3 regions of the Parashewanella tropica genome follow, and region 1 is predicted to be linked to each of the others. Evidence: predicted binding sites of a transcription regulator. Region 1 holds the regulator's gene; each other region holds the start of a gene.
The links. Region 1 encodes FliA, which starts transcription of late flagellar genes. Its sites were predicted from a motif close to CTAAAGNTNNNNNNNNNNNNGCCGATA; they were not measured.
Positions count from the first base shown of each region.

Region 1 (4,237 bases):
TTACCTGTTCTGAGTAAATCAAAGGTATTTTCAGATTCGTGGCACACATCAACCATAGGGGACAAGCCTAAAAACCCTGCACCACCTTTTACAGTATGGAAGCCACGAAATATTGCATTCAATAGTTCGGTATCTTCTGGGTTATTTTCAAGATCAACTAACTGCTCTTGCAGTAGCTCAAGAATTTCGCCAGCTTCAATTAAAAAATCCTGAAGGATCTCTTCATCAACCGAAAAGTCCATCCCTATACTCCTTACAGCCCTACACGCCTGCCTTTATCGCTTCAAGTCTACGCTTAACTTTAAAAACCTAGACTCGATAACAAATCATCAACTTCATCTTGTCCAGATACCACATCATCTCTTATATCGGCATTTAAAATTGGACCTTCAGCTTCAATTTTATTTTTATTTTTCTCTTCCGGATGAGTTGACGTATGTTCGCCAAAGAGAGTCAGCATTGATACCAAGCTGCTTTCAACTTCGTGAACAAGCTCAATCACTCGTCTGATCATTTGACCGGTTATGTCTTGGAAGTCTTGAGCCATGAGAATTTGGTTAAGTAAATCACGTAATCGGGTAGAGTCGTGAGCACTTCTTTGCATCATTTCTTGAATGTCAAAACAGAGCTTTTTGAAGGTTTCAAGGTCAATATCTCGACGCATGAGCTTATCCCAAGCGGGTTGGACATTGTTGATGTTTGTGATTAAGGCATCAGCCAAAGGAAGTGATTCTTCAACCGCATCCATGGTTTTATTGGCCGCTTGTTCTGTCATATCAATAACGTAGTTCAAGCGCTCTTTAGCATCGGGAATTTCATTGTTCGTCAATTCAGTTAGGCGACTGTCTACCTGAAAGTCGATTAAAGCACTGTGAAGTTCACGAGTTAACTTGCCAATTTCATCATAAAGCTCGTTTTGAATAGGCACAGCTAGCTCTTTTACGATTTCATCAGCCTGCTGCTGTTCACCAGCCGTTAGAAGCTCAACAAGCAGTTGAGCTTTTTCAAGAGTGATCAGCCCTGAAGTTTGTTCTAGCATACAACATCCTTGCTTAGCTTAGCCCAGTCTTTCAAAAACTTTATCGAGCTTCTCTTTGAGGGTGGCGGCTGTGAATGGCTTCACAACATAACCGTTTACGCCAGCTTGAGCTGCAGCAATGATTTGCTCTCGCTTAGCTTCAGCTGTAACCATAAGTACAGGGATAGATTTGAGTTTTTCGTCGGCTCGAATAGCCTTGAGCAAGTCAATACCTTGCATGCCAGGCATATTCCAATCGGTAACCACAAAATCAAAGTCACCTTTTTGTAGCATAGGCAGTGCGGTGGTTCCGTCATCGGCTTCTTGGGTATTATTAAATCCCAAATCCCGCAACAAGTTTTTAATGATACGTCTCATCGTTGAAAAGTCATCAACAATAAGGATTTTCATATTCTTGTCCAAGGTTTCCTCCAAGGGCTTTTGTAATCTTTTATCTTTATCGTAAAAAAAGCGAACGGAAACTTATATAGACAGAGTTAACAGCCTGATAACGCTTGGATATCCAAACTGGCCGTAGCGCATCTAACAAGGATTTCCCATCAAATAAAAGTGACACTTTGTCACTAAAAATTTATAGCTTTCTATATTTTTTAATTAAACAGTCAGCCAAAAGCTGGCTTAAATTATTGTTCTGTCCAATCTCTCAGCTTACCTTTAAGTCTGAGCATAGCTTGGCTCAAAATCTGGCTTACTCTTGACTCACTGACTTCAAGAATAAGTCCGATTTCTTTTAAGTTAAGGGCTTCATCATAGTAAAGCGATAACACCAAGGCATCTCGCTCTGGTAATTGTTTAATCCCTTGAACTAAGGCCTTCTGGAAATTGTGCTCTGACAAAGTGTCAAAAGCATGATCTTCTGGCGCTTGATCTTCTCGGATCACATCATGCGATACGCCTAGATCTTCAAAGCCAACGATTTTTCCTGTCGCCACATCATTGAGAATGTGATGATATTCTTCAATCGGTAAGTTTAATTCGGCCGCAATTTCAATATCTGAAGCTTCTCTTCCTAATTCTTGCTCAAGTTTTTCAATTACCTTGTCAACCATGCGTTGATTTCGGTGAACGGATCTTGGCACCCAGTCTCCTCGACGGATTTCATCAAGCATCGCACCACGAATTCGAATACCTGCAAACGTTTCAAATTTTGCACCTTTACTGCTATCGAATTTCCCTGAGGCCTCTAAAAGCCCCATTAATCCTGCTTGTAATAGGTCATCGAGTTGAACAGATGCTGGAAGTCGCGCAAGTAGGTGGTGAGCGATTTTTTTCACCAGCGGAGCATACTGTTCGACTACATGTGTTCTATCGTCAAAACTAGTATACGCAGCGGCCTTATTCACTCACATTTTCCTCTTTATGATCTGGCCTTTTAACTAAGCGTTCAATGAAGAACTCTAAGTGCCCACCCGGCTGATCAGGTATAGGCCAGCTAATGATCTTATTGGCTAGACTGTGATAAGCAATGGTTGATGGCGATTTAGGGAAAGCTTCAACAACCAACTTTTGTTTCCGCACTGATTTACGAACATTGTCGTCATAAGGCACTGTAGCTACAAGCTCCAAAGCGACATCTAAGAAACGATCGGTCACTTTACTGAGTTTGGCAAACAATTCCATACCTTCTCTCAGGCTACGAACCATATTAGCTACAATTTTGAAGCGGAATACGCCATGTTCACGACTGAGGATTTTGATAAGTGCATAAGCATCGGTAATGGACGTTGGTTCGTCACATACTACGATGAGTACATCTTGAGAAGCTCTGGCAAAACTCAATACCATGTCTGAGATACCGGCAGCGGTATCAACAATTAATACGTCAAATTGCGTTCTCATTTCACTGAACGCTCGAATCAATCCAACGTGTTGAGCAGGAGTAAGCTCAACCATATTTTGTGAGCCTGATGTCGCAGGGATAATACCTATTCCCTTAGGGCCACGAACGATGACGTCATCTAATTCACTTTCACCAGTAAGTACATGAGAAAGATTCTTTTCAGCGCGGATACCTAACATGACATCTACGTTGGCCAAACCCAAATCGGCGTCCAGTATTAATACACGCTTGCCTTTTTCTGCAAGGGCGACTGCTGTATTAATGGAAACGCTGGTTTTACCAACACCACCTTTACCACCACTTACAGCAATAACTTTCACTTTTTCGTTATTTGGTTGATTCATCATACGTAAACCGCTTGCTTGATCTTGGGTCATAGCTTTACTCAAACTGTTAAAGCGAACTTGGCTTCGCTTTACCTGCTATAAAATCTGTCGTTAATCTTAGTAAAGTTCGTTATTGCGAACTTCCCAATCAGAATTCGTATTATGTACGAAATCGGGTTTTGATTCATCTAATACTGACAATGCTTGTTCGGCTAATTTGTAAGAATCTGCCACATGCATGTCTTCAGGAACCCGTTGTCCGTCTGTTACATATCCTAAGGAAAGTTGGTTTTCAATCACCACACTTAATGCCGCAGCTAATGAAACAGACTCATCTAATTTGGTTAATATCGCACCCGCCAATGGTACACGCTGAAAATGTTCTACAGCTTCTTGCAACACTCGACGTTGAGATGTTGCAGACAATACCAGATAATTTCGAATTGGTATGCGTTTATTTTCAGCTAAGTTGTCCAATTGTTGATATAGACGCAAATCTCTTTGCCCCATACCGGCTGTATCTATCAATACTAGTTTACGATTTCTAAATTGATACAGTATTTGTTCTAACTCATTTAGGTCATGAGCAAGCTTTACTGGACACCCCATAATTTTGCCATAAGTTGCCAGCTGCTCATAGGCTCCAATGCGATAATGATCCATTGTAACCAAGGCTACTTGATCACTGCCATGTTTAGCAGCAAATCGAGCTGCAATTTTAGCTAGACTGGTTGTTTTACCAACACCTGTTGGTCCTACTAGTGCAACAACCCCACCACGATTAACAATATCGTCACCTTGGTTGTCGAGTAAATTAGCTAAGCTTCTTGGTAATGCGCTCACCAACTCCGCTGGCGAGTAGTGAGAAGCCAATTCAGCAAGTTGCTTGGCAAGCGGCATAGAAAATTCAGCTTCGATTAACTTGCTTTCTAGCATAGAGCCAACTGGGTCAACACGTTGTTTTTGCTCATTTAGCAAGCTTGAAACTTGATGAGTCAATAAGTTACGTAACGATGCAAGCTCATCACGCAT
Region 1 is NZ_CP037951.1:3,048,957-3,053,193, forward strand. It holds gene E2H97_RS13400 (chemotaxis protein CheA) at 1-242, opposite strand, end outside; gene E2H97_RS13405 (protein phosphatase CheZ) at 302-1,039, opposite strand; gene cheY (chemotaxis response regulator CheY) at 1,058-1,441, opposite strand; gene E2H97_RS13415 (RNA polymerase sigma factor FliA) at 1,663-2,382, opposite strand; gene E2H97_RS13420 (MinD/ParA family protein) at 2,375-3,256, opposite strand; gene flhF (flagellar biosynthesis GTPase FlhF) at 3,323-4,237, opposite strand, start outside.

Region 2 (4,237 bases), 2.0 Mb from region 1:
TTCGTCAGCAGGCGCCATGATCACCATATTAGGGATACAGCGTAGGTAGCTTAAGTCAAATGCACCTTGGTGAGTCGGGCCATCAGCACCAACAATACCACCACGGTCAATTGCAAATAACACCGGAAGTTTTTGTAAAGCAACATCGTGAATAAGCTGATCATAGCCACGTTGTAAAAACGTAGAGTAAATCGCAACGACAGGTTTAAAGCCTTCTACTGCAAAGCCTGCACCTAGAGTGACAGCATGCTGCTCAGCTATCGCGGCATCAAAATACTGCTTAGGGAATCGTTGTGAAAACTCAACCATGCCTGAACCTTCACGCATAGCAGGGGTAATACCAAGTACTTTCTCATCTTTAGCGGCTACATCACATATCCACTTACCAAATACCTGAGAGAAGCTTGGGTTACTAGGTTTGCTTGCAGGTTTTTTAAATTCACTGGGATCGAATTTTGGCACCGCATGCCAGCCGATAGGATCTTTCTCCGCTGGGGCATATCCACGACCTTTTTTAGTCATAATATGCAAGAACTGAGGGCCTTTAAGCTGACGCATGTTGGCAAGTGTTTCAACTAAGGCATTAACATCATGGCCATCAATTGGGCCAATGTAGTTAAAGCCCAGTTCCTCAAATAAAGTCCCTGGAACCACCATGCCTTTAAGGTGCTCTTCGGTGCGTCGCACCATTTCTTTCACCATCGGCATGTCTTTCAGCACTTTTTTGCCGCCTTCGCGAATGCTACTGTAGAAACGTCCCGACATGATTTGGGCCAGGTGGTTATTTAGCGCACCAACATTTTCAGAAATTGACATCTCATTGTCATTTAAAATGACTAACATGTCATTGTGCAATGCTCCAGCATGATTCAAAGCTTCAAAAGCCATACCACCTGTAATTGCACCATCGCCGATTACAGATACGATTTTTCGGCCAGATTGTTCTCTATCAGCTGCAATTGCCATACCTAATGCAGCACTGATAGAAGTACTGGAGTGACCGACACTAAATGTATCAAATTCACTTTCTTCACGGTATGGGAAAGGATGCAAACCGTCTTTTTGACGAATGGTATGCATACGGTCGCGACGACCGGTTAGAATTTTATGTGGGTAAGCTTGATGACCAACGTCCCACACCAAACGATCATAGGGCGTGTTATAGACATAATGAAGTGCCACCGTCAGTTCAACGGTGCCAAGGCCAGAAGCAAAATGTCCGCTGGATTTACCAACAGACTTAAGTAAGAACTCTCTTAATTCATTAGCCAATTGAGAAAGCTGGCTTTTAGGGAGTAGCCTGAGTTCTTCAGGGGTATTAGCTTTTGCCAGTACCGGAAATTGTGAAATATCCATACTTTACTGAAATCTTATACTCGACGTGCCACGATATACTGGGCGAATTGTTCGATTAACTGCGTATTGTAGGGTAATTTAGCCAAGGCTGATAGTGCATCCTCAATTAATTGTGCTGCAGTTTGTTGCGCGCCCTGCAAACCAAGTAATTGTGGGAAGGTACTTTTATTGGATTCTTCGTCCGAACCTTGTGGTTTACCTAGCTCTTCTGTAGAAGAGGTAATATCTAAGATGTCATCTTGAACTTGAAAGGCTAACCCCAGTGATTGAGCGTATTTCACCAATGACCTTCTATCAGCGTTTGTCGCATCTGCAGCAATCAGAGCTAATTCAACAGAGCAAGAAATTAAAGCGCCAGTCTTTAAAGCATGTAGCTGTGTTAATCGCTCTAAATCAATCTGCTTATCAGTAGACGCTAAATCAATCGCTTGTCCACCACACATACCAAGGTATCCAGCGGCCTTAGCCAAGGCTTGGATCATCGCAAGCTGTTGAGTTGCCGAAAACTCAGTTTTACCAGATAAAATCTCAAAGGCTAATGTTTGCAGCGCGTCACCCGCGAGAATGGCGGTAGCTTCATCATAGGCGATGTGAACGGTGGGTTGACCACGACGTAATTCGTCATCATCCATGGCAGGCAAATCGTCATGGATCAACGAATAAGCATGAATACATTCAATGGCGGCGGCACAAACATCTAATTTTTCTAAAGGTACGCCAAGCATGTCTCCAACACTGTAGACAAGAAAGGGGCGAATACGTTTGCCACCCAATAGCGCACCATGTTGCATGGCTTTTTTTAGGCCAATAGCATGTTCGGGTAAGTGTTCAAGTTGTTGTTGTAAATAGTGATTAATACGGTTTTGGTATTGAGAAAGAGCATCAGATAAAACGGATTGAGTCACTATTTATCACCTTCATTATCAAAAGGAGCGAGTGTTTCTTGGCCGTTATCATCAAGCAGTATTGAGATCTTCTGTTGAGCTTGTTCAAGCTTTTGCTGGCTTTGGCGAACAAGGGCAATACCTTGTTCAAATTGTTTTAAGGCATCATCCAAAGGGATATCACCCTTCTCGAGCTCAAGTACAATTTTTTCCAATGAACTTAACGATTGTTCAAATGTTAAGTCTGATGATTTTTTTGCCACAGTGTCCGCTCCCTTCGCAGCCCTAGAAACTGTCACAAGGTATATCAGCAGGCGGTGAGGGTCAAATTTCCGCGTGGAATAATTGCTCAGTTATGGCTACGAATAGTAATTTTTTCTAAACCTTCAGAAAGCATGACCGATAAATATGTGAGCGAAATGTAATCTGACTGGTTAAATGTTGAGCTGGGAAGCCACGACTTCATCACTGGCATCAGATAAACTAAGCCGAGTTTTTATGGCGCGACAAATTATTGAGGGACGGTTTTGGATTTAGCAACGCTGATTGGGATTCTTGGAGCTTTTGGCTTCGTAATAGCGTCGATGGTGACCAGTGGTGGTATTGGTGTTTTCATCAACGTGCCGTCACTTCTTATTGTTATTGGTGGTTCGTTGTTTGTTGTAATGATGAAGTACAACTTAGGGCAATTTTTTGGTGCCGTTAAAGTGGCAATCAAAGCCTTTATGTTCAAGTTAGATAAACCTGATGAGCTGATTGAGCAATGTACTTCAATGGCCGACGCTGCGCGTAAAGGCGGTTTTCTAGCACTTGAAGAAGCCCAAATTTCAAATAGCTTCATGCAAAAAGGCATCGATATGCTGGTGGATGGGCATGATGGTGAAATGGTGAGAGCTGCATTAGAAAAAGAAATCGATTTAACAGCTGAACGTCACAAAATTGGTGTTGGTATTTTTAAGGCAATGGGTGATGTAGCACCTGCGATGGGGATGATCGGGACACTGATTGGTCTGGTAGCCATGCTACAGGCGATGGACGACCCTAAAACGATTGGGCCGTCGATGGCGGTTGCGCTACTGACCACTCTTTATGGTGCGATGATTGCCAACATGGTTGCACTGCCTATTGCCGATAAACTGTCGCTGCGAATGGAAGAAGAAATGCTCAATCGCAATTTGATCATGGATGCCGTATTAGCCATTCAAGACGGTCAAAACCCGCGAGTGATTGAAAGCTTCTTAAAAAGCTATTTGTCAGAGAAAAAACGTGGCGAAGCCAGCGCCGAGGGTGAGTAACCGATGGCGAAGAAAAAGTGTGACTGCCCACCTCCCGGAGCGCCAATGTGGCTGGCCACATTTGCTGACTTAATGTCACTGCTTATGTGCTTTTTCGTTTTGTTGCTGGCATTTTCTGAAATGGATGTCCTCAAGTTTAAACAGCTTGCGGGCTCAATGAAGTTTGCTTTTGGTGTGCAAAACCAAGTGAATGTAAAAGACATCCCTAAGGGGACTTCTGTCATTGCTTTAGAGTTCCGTCCGGGGCGCCCTGAGCCAACACCTATCGATACCATTAATCAAAAAACCGATGATATGACTCAGCAAACCCTGAAGTTCCAACCGGGTGATGCAGACAGTGCGGGTGGCGTTCAAGAGCAGCAGGGGGAGAAACGTGGTGGTGACTCCATTGCTACTTCTCAAGAAGTAGAAGTAGCTAAACATTCTCAAGAAGCTCAAGCCCAGCAAGATCAGATCAACGAGCAAGTGAAGAAAATCGCTCAGCAGCTTGAACAACAAATTCAAGATGGTGCTTTAGAGGTCGAATCGCTGGGTCAGCAGATTATTATCCGTATTCGTGAGAAGGGCTCTTTTGCGTCTGGCTCAGGCTTTTTACAGCCTAGATTTAGACCTATCGTGCGCAAAGTTGGTAAAGTGCTGAAAGATATCCCAGGTATTATTACGGTTTCTGGGCATACTGATGATACAAAAATCAGTAATGAG
Region 2 is NZ_CP037951.1:1,077,708-1,081,944, forward strand. It holds gene dxs (1-deoxy-D-xylulose-5-phosphate synthase) at 1-1,356, opposite strand, end outside; gene ispA ((2E,6E)-farnesyl diphosphate synthase) at 1,371-2,261, opposite strand; gene xseB (exodeoxyribonuclease VII small subunit) at 2,261-2,503, opposite strand; gene pomA (flagellar motor protein PomA) at 2,768-3,535, shown strand; gene E2H97_RS04480 (flagellar motor protein MotB) at 3,539-4,237, shown strand, end outside.
Region 2: pomA (flagellar motor protein PomA) is a predicted target of FliA. The motif match lies at 2,619-2,645, and genes of this name have one in related genera.

Region 3 (4,237 bases), 350 kb from region 1:
GCTTGAGCACAGCACATGCACCTCACCTTAAAAGTTATCAGTACGAACCTATGGTTTTAAGTGCCGAAATGCAAGATCTCTTGGAGTGTAACAGAGGAATGCATGAAAGCGTCCAATATGATGGTGAATTAGTGGAGCGGGTAAAAAACGAAGCTCATTATTTCAAACAATTTATTTCAACTTACAAACGGCATTTTGGAGGGGATTTATCGGAAGAACAAGAGTTCAGACTAAGAATGCAAGCTATTGGGGGGTCAAAATTGATTTGTTACATAAGGTACTTACAAATATCAAATGTAGGTACTGAGGCACAAATCAGGTTAATACAAGATCAACTTCATGGCTTACTTGAATTAGCAAATTTTGAGCTTCCCGAGAAAATATATGGAGTGTTGGAACTATCAGAAAAGCTCGGAGTTAGATTGACGGGGGATGAATGGTTTGTAACTGAAGAGTGTGAGGAAGGAAAAGAAGAGTTTAAATGTATTGTTAATACTTGTAGAGAGTTCCAATTATTTGGGCTGAACATTTACCAGTTACACAGTAAAGAAAATGCTATAGAAATGTCTGCGTGCTTAAAGCCAATAACGAAACATGCCATAGAAATAGCTTGTGGTCGTTCTTTTACTGGGTTTGCATTGAGGCAGGCAGGGTTTAAGATTCACTCAGCCAGTGATGTTGTTACGCCCGAAATAGCGTGGCCTAAAGCAAGGGTGTATCTAAAATCGGCCTGCGATACGATTAAGTGTTATCAGAAAAGTGATGTGCTATATATTTTGCATTACCCGGTTGATGAACTTTTAATAGAAATTGAGCAGCTTCAGATTCCTGTTTTGATTTTTTTCTCGGGGGATCAGAACCTGCTATGCCAAGTACCCAACCTTCAATTTAAGAACCTGAACTTTGAACATATGCCTAAACTTCATGAAAGTGTAATTTCAGCGTTATTAGGTATGAATATGACAAAGCACCAGTTTGAACTTAAAGTATCGCTTATTCCTTCAGTGTTTATAGGGCGTTAGGATTTAATATTTATTATGAGCAATGGCGTGTTAACCTTTATTTAAGCAAACTGCTCTAGCCAAGATTTGGCTTTTGATAAATCACCAATATTTTCAGTTATCCACTTATCATCATAATAAGTATCTAAATAGCGATTTCCTGAGTCACACAATAAAGTCACAATAGAGCCAGTTTCTCCTTTGGCTTTCATTTCTTTAGCAAGTTTCAATGCGCCGTAAAGGTTAGTCCCCGTTGATGCGCCTGCTTTTCTGCCAATGAGAGTTTGCAGCCAGTGAACCGTTGCAATAGACGCTGTGTCAGGTATTTTAAGCATATGGTCAACCACGCCTGAAATAAAAGAAGGCTCTACTCGTGGGCGACCAATTCCCTCGATTTTACTGCCGGTTTGACAGGTAAGAGCTTTGTTTCCAGTTTGATAGTATTCATAGAAAACGGAATTATCAGAGTCGACAACACAAAGCTTAGTGTCTAAGGCCTGATAGCGAAGGTAACGACCTATTGTTGCTGATGTTCCTCCAGTGCCCGGGCTCATAACAATCCATTTTGGGGTTGGGTGCGGCTCTAATTTCATCTGCAAAAATATTGACTCGGCAATATTGTTATTGCCACGCCAGTCTGTTGCGCGTTCAGCGTAGGTAAACTGATCCATATAATGACCGTTTAACTCTTTGGCTAATCGTTCTGACTCGGCGTAAATCTCGCTGGAATGATCAACAAAATGACACTTTCCACCATAAAATTCGATCTGTTGGATTTTCTTTTTGGCTGTGCTGCTAGGCATAACGGCAATGAAAGGTAGGCCGAGCAGCCTTGCAAAATAGGCTTCCGATACCGCTGTGCTTCCTGAGGAGGACTCAATAATCGTGGTATCTTCTTTTACCCAGCCATTACATAAAGCATAAAGAAAGAGTGAGCGAGCAAGCCGATGCTTCAAGCTACCTGTAGGGTGAGTGCTTTCATCTTTAAGGTAAATATCAATGCCAGCAAGGCTTGGAATATCTAATTTTATTAAATGAGTGTCAGCACTGCGCTGATAGTCAGCTTCAATTTTTTGTATGGCTTTATTTACCCAAGAGTTACTCATTGAAAATTCCATCTAAAAGATTTTGGGTAAAGGATAGAGAAATTAGTATGGAAAAAAAAGCGAATGAGACAAAGAAAGCACTTAAACTAAAGAAAATGGTGGAGGGAGAAGGATTCGAACCTTCGAAGGCGGAGCCGTCAGATTTACAGTCTGATCCCTTTGGCCACTCGGGAACCCCTCCACATAAGATGTGAATAATCAGAAATATGAAGAATGGTGGAGGGAGAAGGATTCGAACCTTCGAAGGCGGAGCCGTCAGATTTACAGTCTGATCCCTTTGGCCACTCGGGAACCCCTCCAATTCATATTGTCTGATTGTGCAAAATGGTGGAGGGAGAAGGATTCGAACCTTCGAAGGCGGAGCCGTCAGATTTACAGTCTGATCCCTTTGGCCACTCGGGAACCCCTCCTTATTTTGCGGCGGCAATAGTAGTCAGATTTTTTCAAACTGTAAAGGGCGAAAGTCAAATAAAGCTAAAGTTCTAGCTCGTATGGTCGATAAATTATCAAAGAACGTCTTTTTTGATGAAAGTTTATGCAGTTGACGCCAGTAATAGTAAATGAGTTAGATATAGGAGGCCAATTAAATAAGGCCACCACATCTAACTATCGCAGTGAGTTTTCGCTGTTACTGGCACTGATGTCTCAAGATGTTCGTTCGATGGCGCCTCACTCAGAGTCCGTAGAGCAACCGTTAATTGCGGATATATCTAAAGAAGATACTCCAATCGATCATGGTTCTGTGTTTCATCAAGATGGTTTAATTGCATTTCGATTACAACACACACTCAAACCAGAAGCCCTAGTTAACCGAGGTTCAAGACCTTTTGGTTTACAGCAAGCAATTGAAAATTGTGATATTCATGTTCAGCAAAAACACAATGTTTCGAAATTACCAACAAAAAAATTGGAACTAAATTTAGTCGATCAAATTCAAAAGCAGGAGCAAATGCTCAATATAGTGATCTGAATCAGAGTTAGGCAGGATTTCTCTAACCTATAATGCATTTTCTTTTGAATTTTGAGGCTTCAAAGTGAAAAGTATTAAACGAAACCAATCTCTGGATGTAAATGATACATGTAATACTTGTGGTGCCTTTGTCGATGTAGGTGCTGTTATTGGTGAAGATGACAAAGAGCTTATTATTTTGTTTTCTGGCAGTTCATCGGAAAAAGAAGCTCAGCAGATGCTGGAAATCGCTACTAGTCAGTTTGATGATGTTAAGTATCATATTGAATCAAATGAAGATAAAACGACATTAGTGCTCACTTTTGCTGTAGCCGTTGAAAAGATGCTATTTCAAATGCAAAACAAACTCGCTGGTTAAATGTTGTCATAAATACAATGAAAACTTGAATTGCACAGTTTTTTTAAAGTAATCTTTGGCCTCATTTTATAGGCTCTTGGCTTTCGTAAGGGACATATGTGAAGCGTCGTAAGTATCAACACATTGTTGAAACCGTTGTTAACTCAGAACAAAAACAACAAGGAAACTTCAAGGAAACGGCCGAGTTGGTTTCTGAGCTATTGTACAAACACCTCAATATTACAGGTGTAAGTGTCTGGTTATTTAAAAATGAGCAAACCGCATTAAGCCTAGTCGCTCATCAAAGACAAGATAGTACGATAGATTTAAAGAACTACATTCAAATCAGTGATTTTAGTGGTTATCTAAAACTTCTTGAAAATAGCCGTTCTATTGATGTTAACGATACTTCTAATGACTCTCGTGTAGATGAATTTCGCGAATTCTATATTAATCCTAATGGCATTAAATCCTTATTAGATGTGCCGATTCGAATTAATGGTCACCTAGAAGGCATTATTAATGTAGAGCGAACGGATCAGCAAAAAAATTGGTCAGATAGCGAAATTTATATTGTTTCTCAATTAGCGGATCAGCTTGCTTTAACGATTGCCACTAAACACACCTATACACAAGATGAACAGTTATCTTTGTTTAAATGTGCTGCCGAACAAGCTCAGCAGATTTTCATGCTCATTAATATGGAAACTCGCATTGTTGAGTTTGTAAATGATGCCTATTCGAAACTCACTGGATTACCAAAGGAACACTTTATTGGTAAGCCCATCACTGAGTTGATGATTTTTAAGTCTAAGCCTGAACT
Region 3 is NZ_CP037951.1:2,698,786-2,703,022, reverse strand. It holds gene E2H97_RS11880 (hypothetical protein) at 1-1,022, shown strand, start outside; gene E2H97_RS11875 (PLP-dependent cysteine synthase family protein) at 1,064-2,107, opposite strand; tRNA gene E2H97_RS11870 (tRNA-Tyr) at 2,204-2,288, opposite strand; tRNA gene E2H97_RS11865 (tRNA-Tyr) at 2,322-2,406, opposite strand; tRNA gene E2H97_RS11860 (tRNA-Tyr) at 2,433-2,517, opposite strand; gene E2H97_RS11855 (VC2046/SO_2500 family protein) at 2,643-3,077, shown strand; gene E2H97_RS11850 (DUF406 family protein) at 3,142-3,435, shown strand; gene E2H97_RS11845 (sensor domain-containing phosphodiesterase) at 3,534-4,237, shown strand, end outside.
Region 3: E2H97_RS11855 (VC2046/SO_2500 family protein) is a predicted target of FliA. The motif match lies at 2,582-2,608, and genes of this name have one in related genera.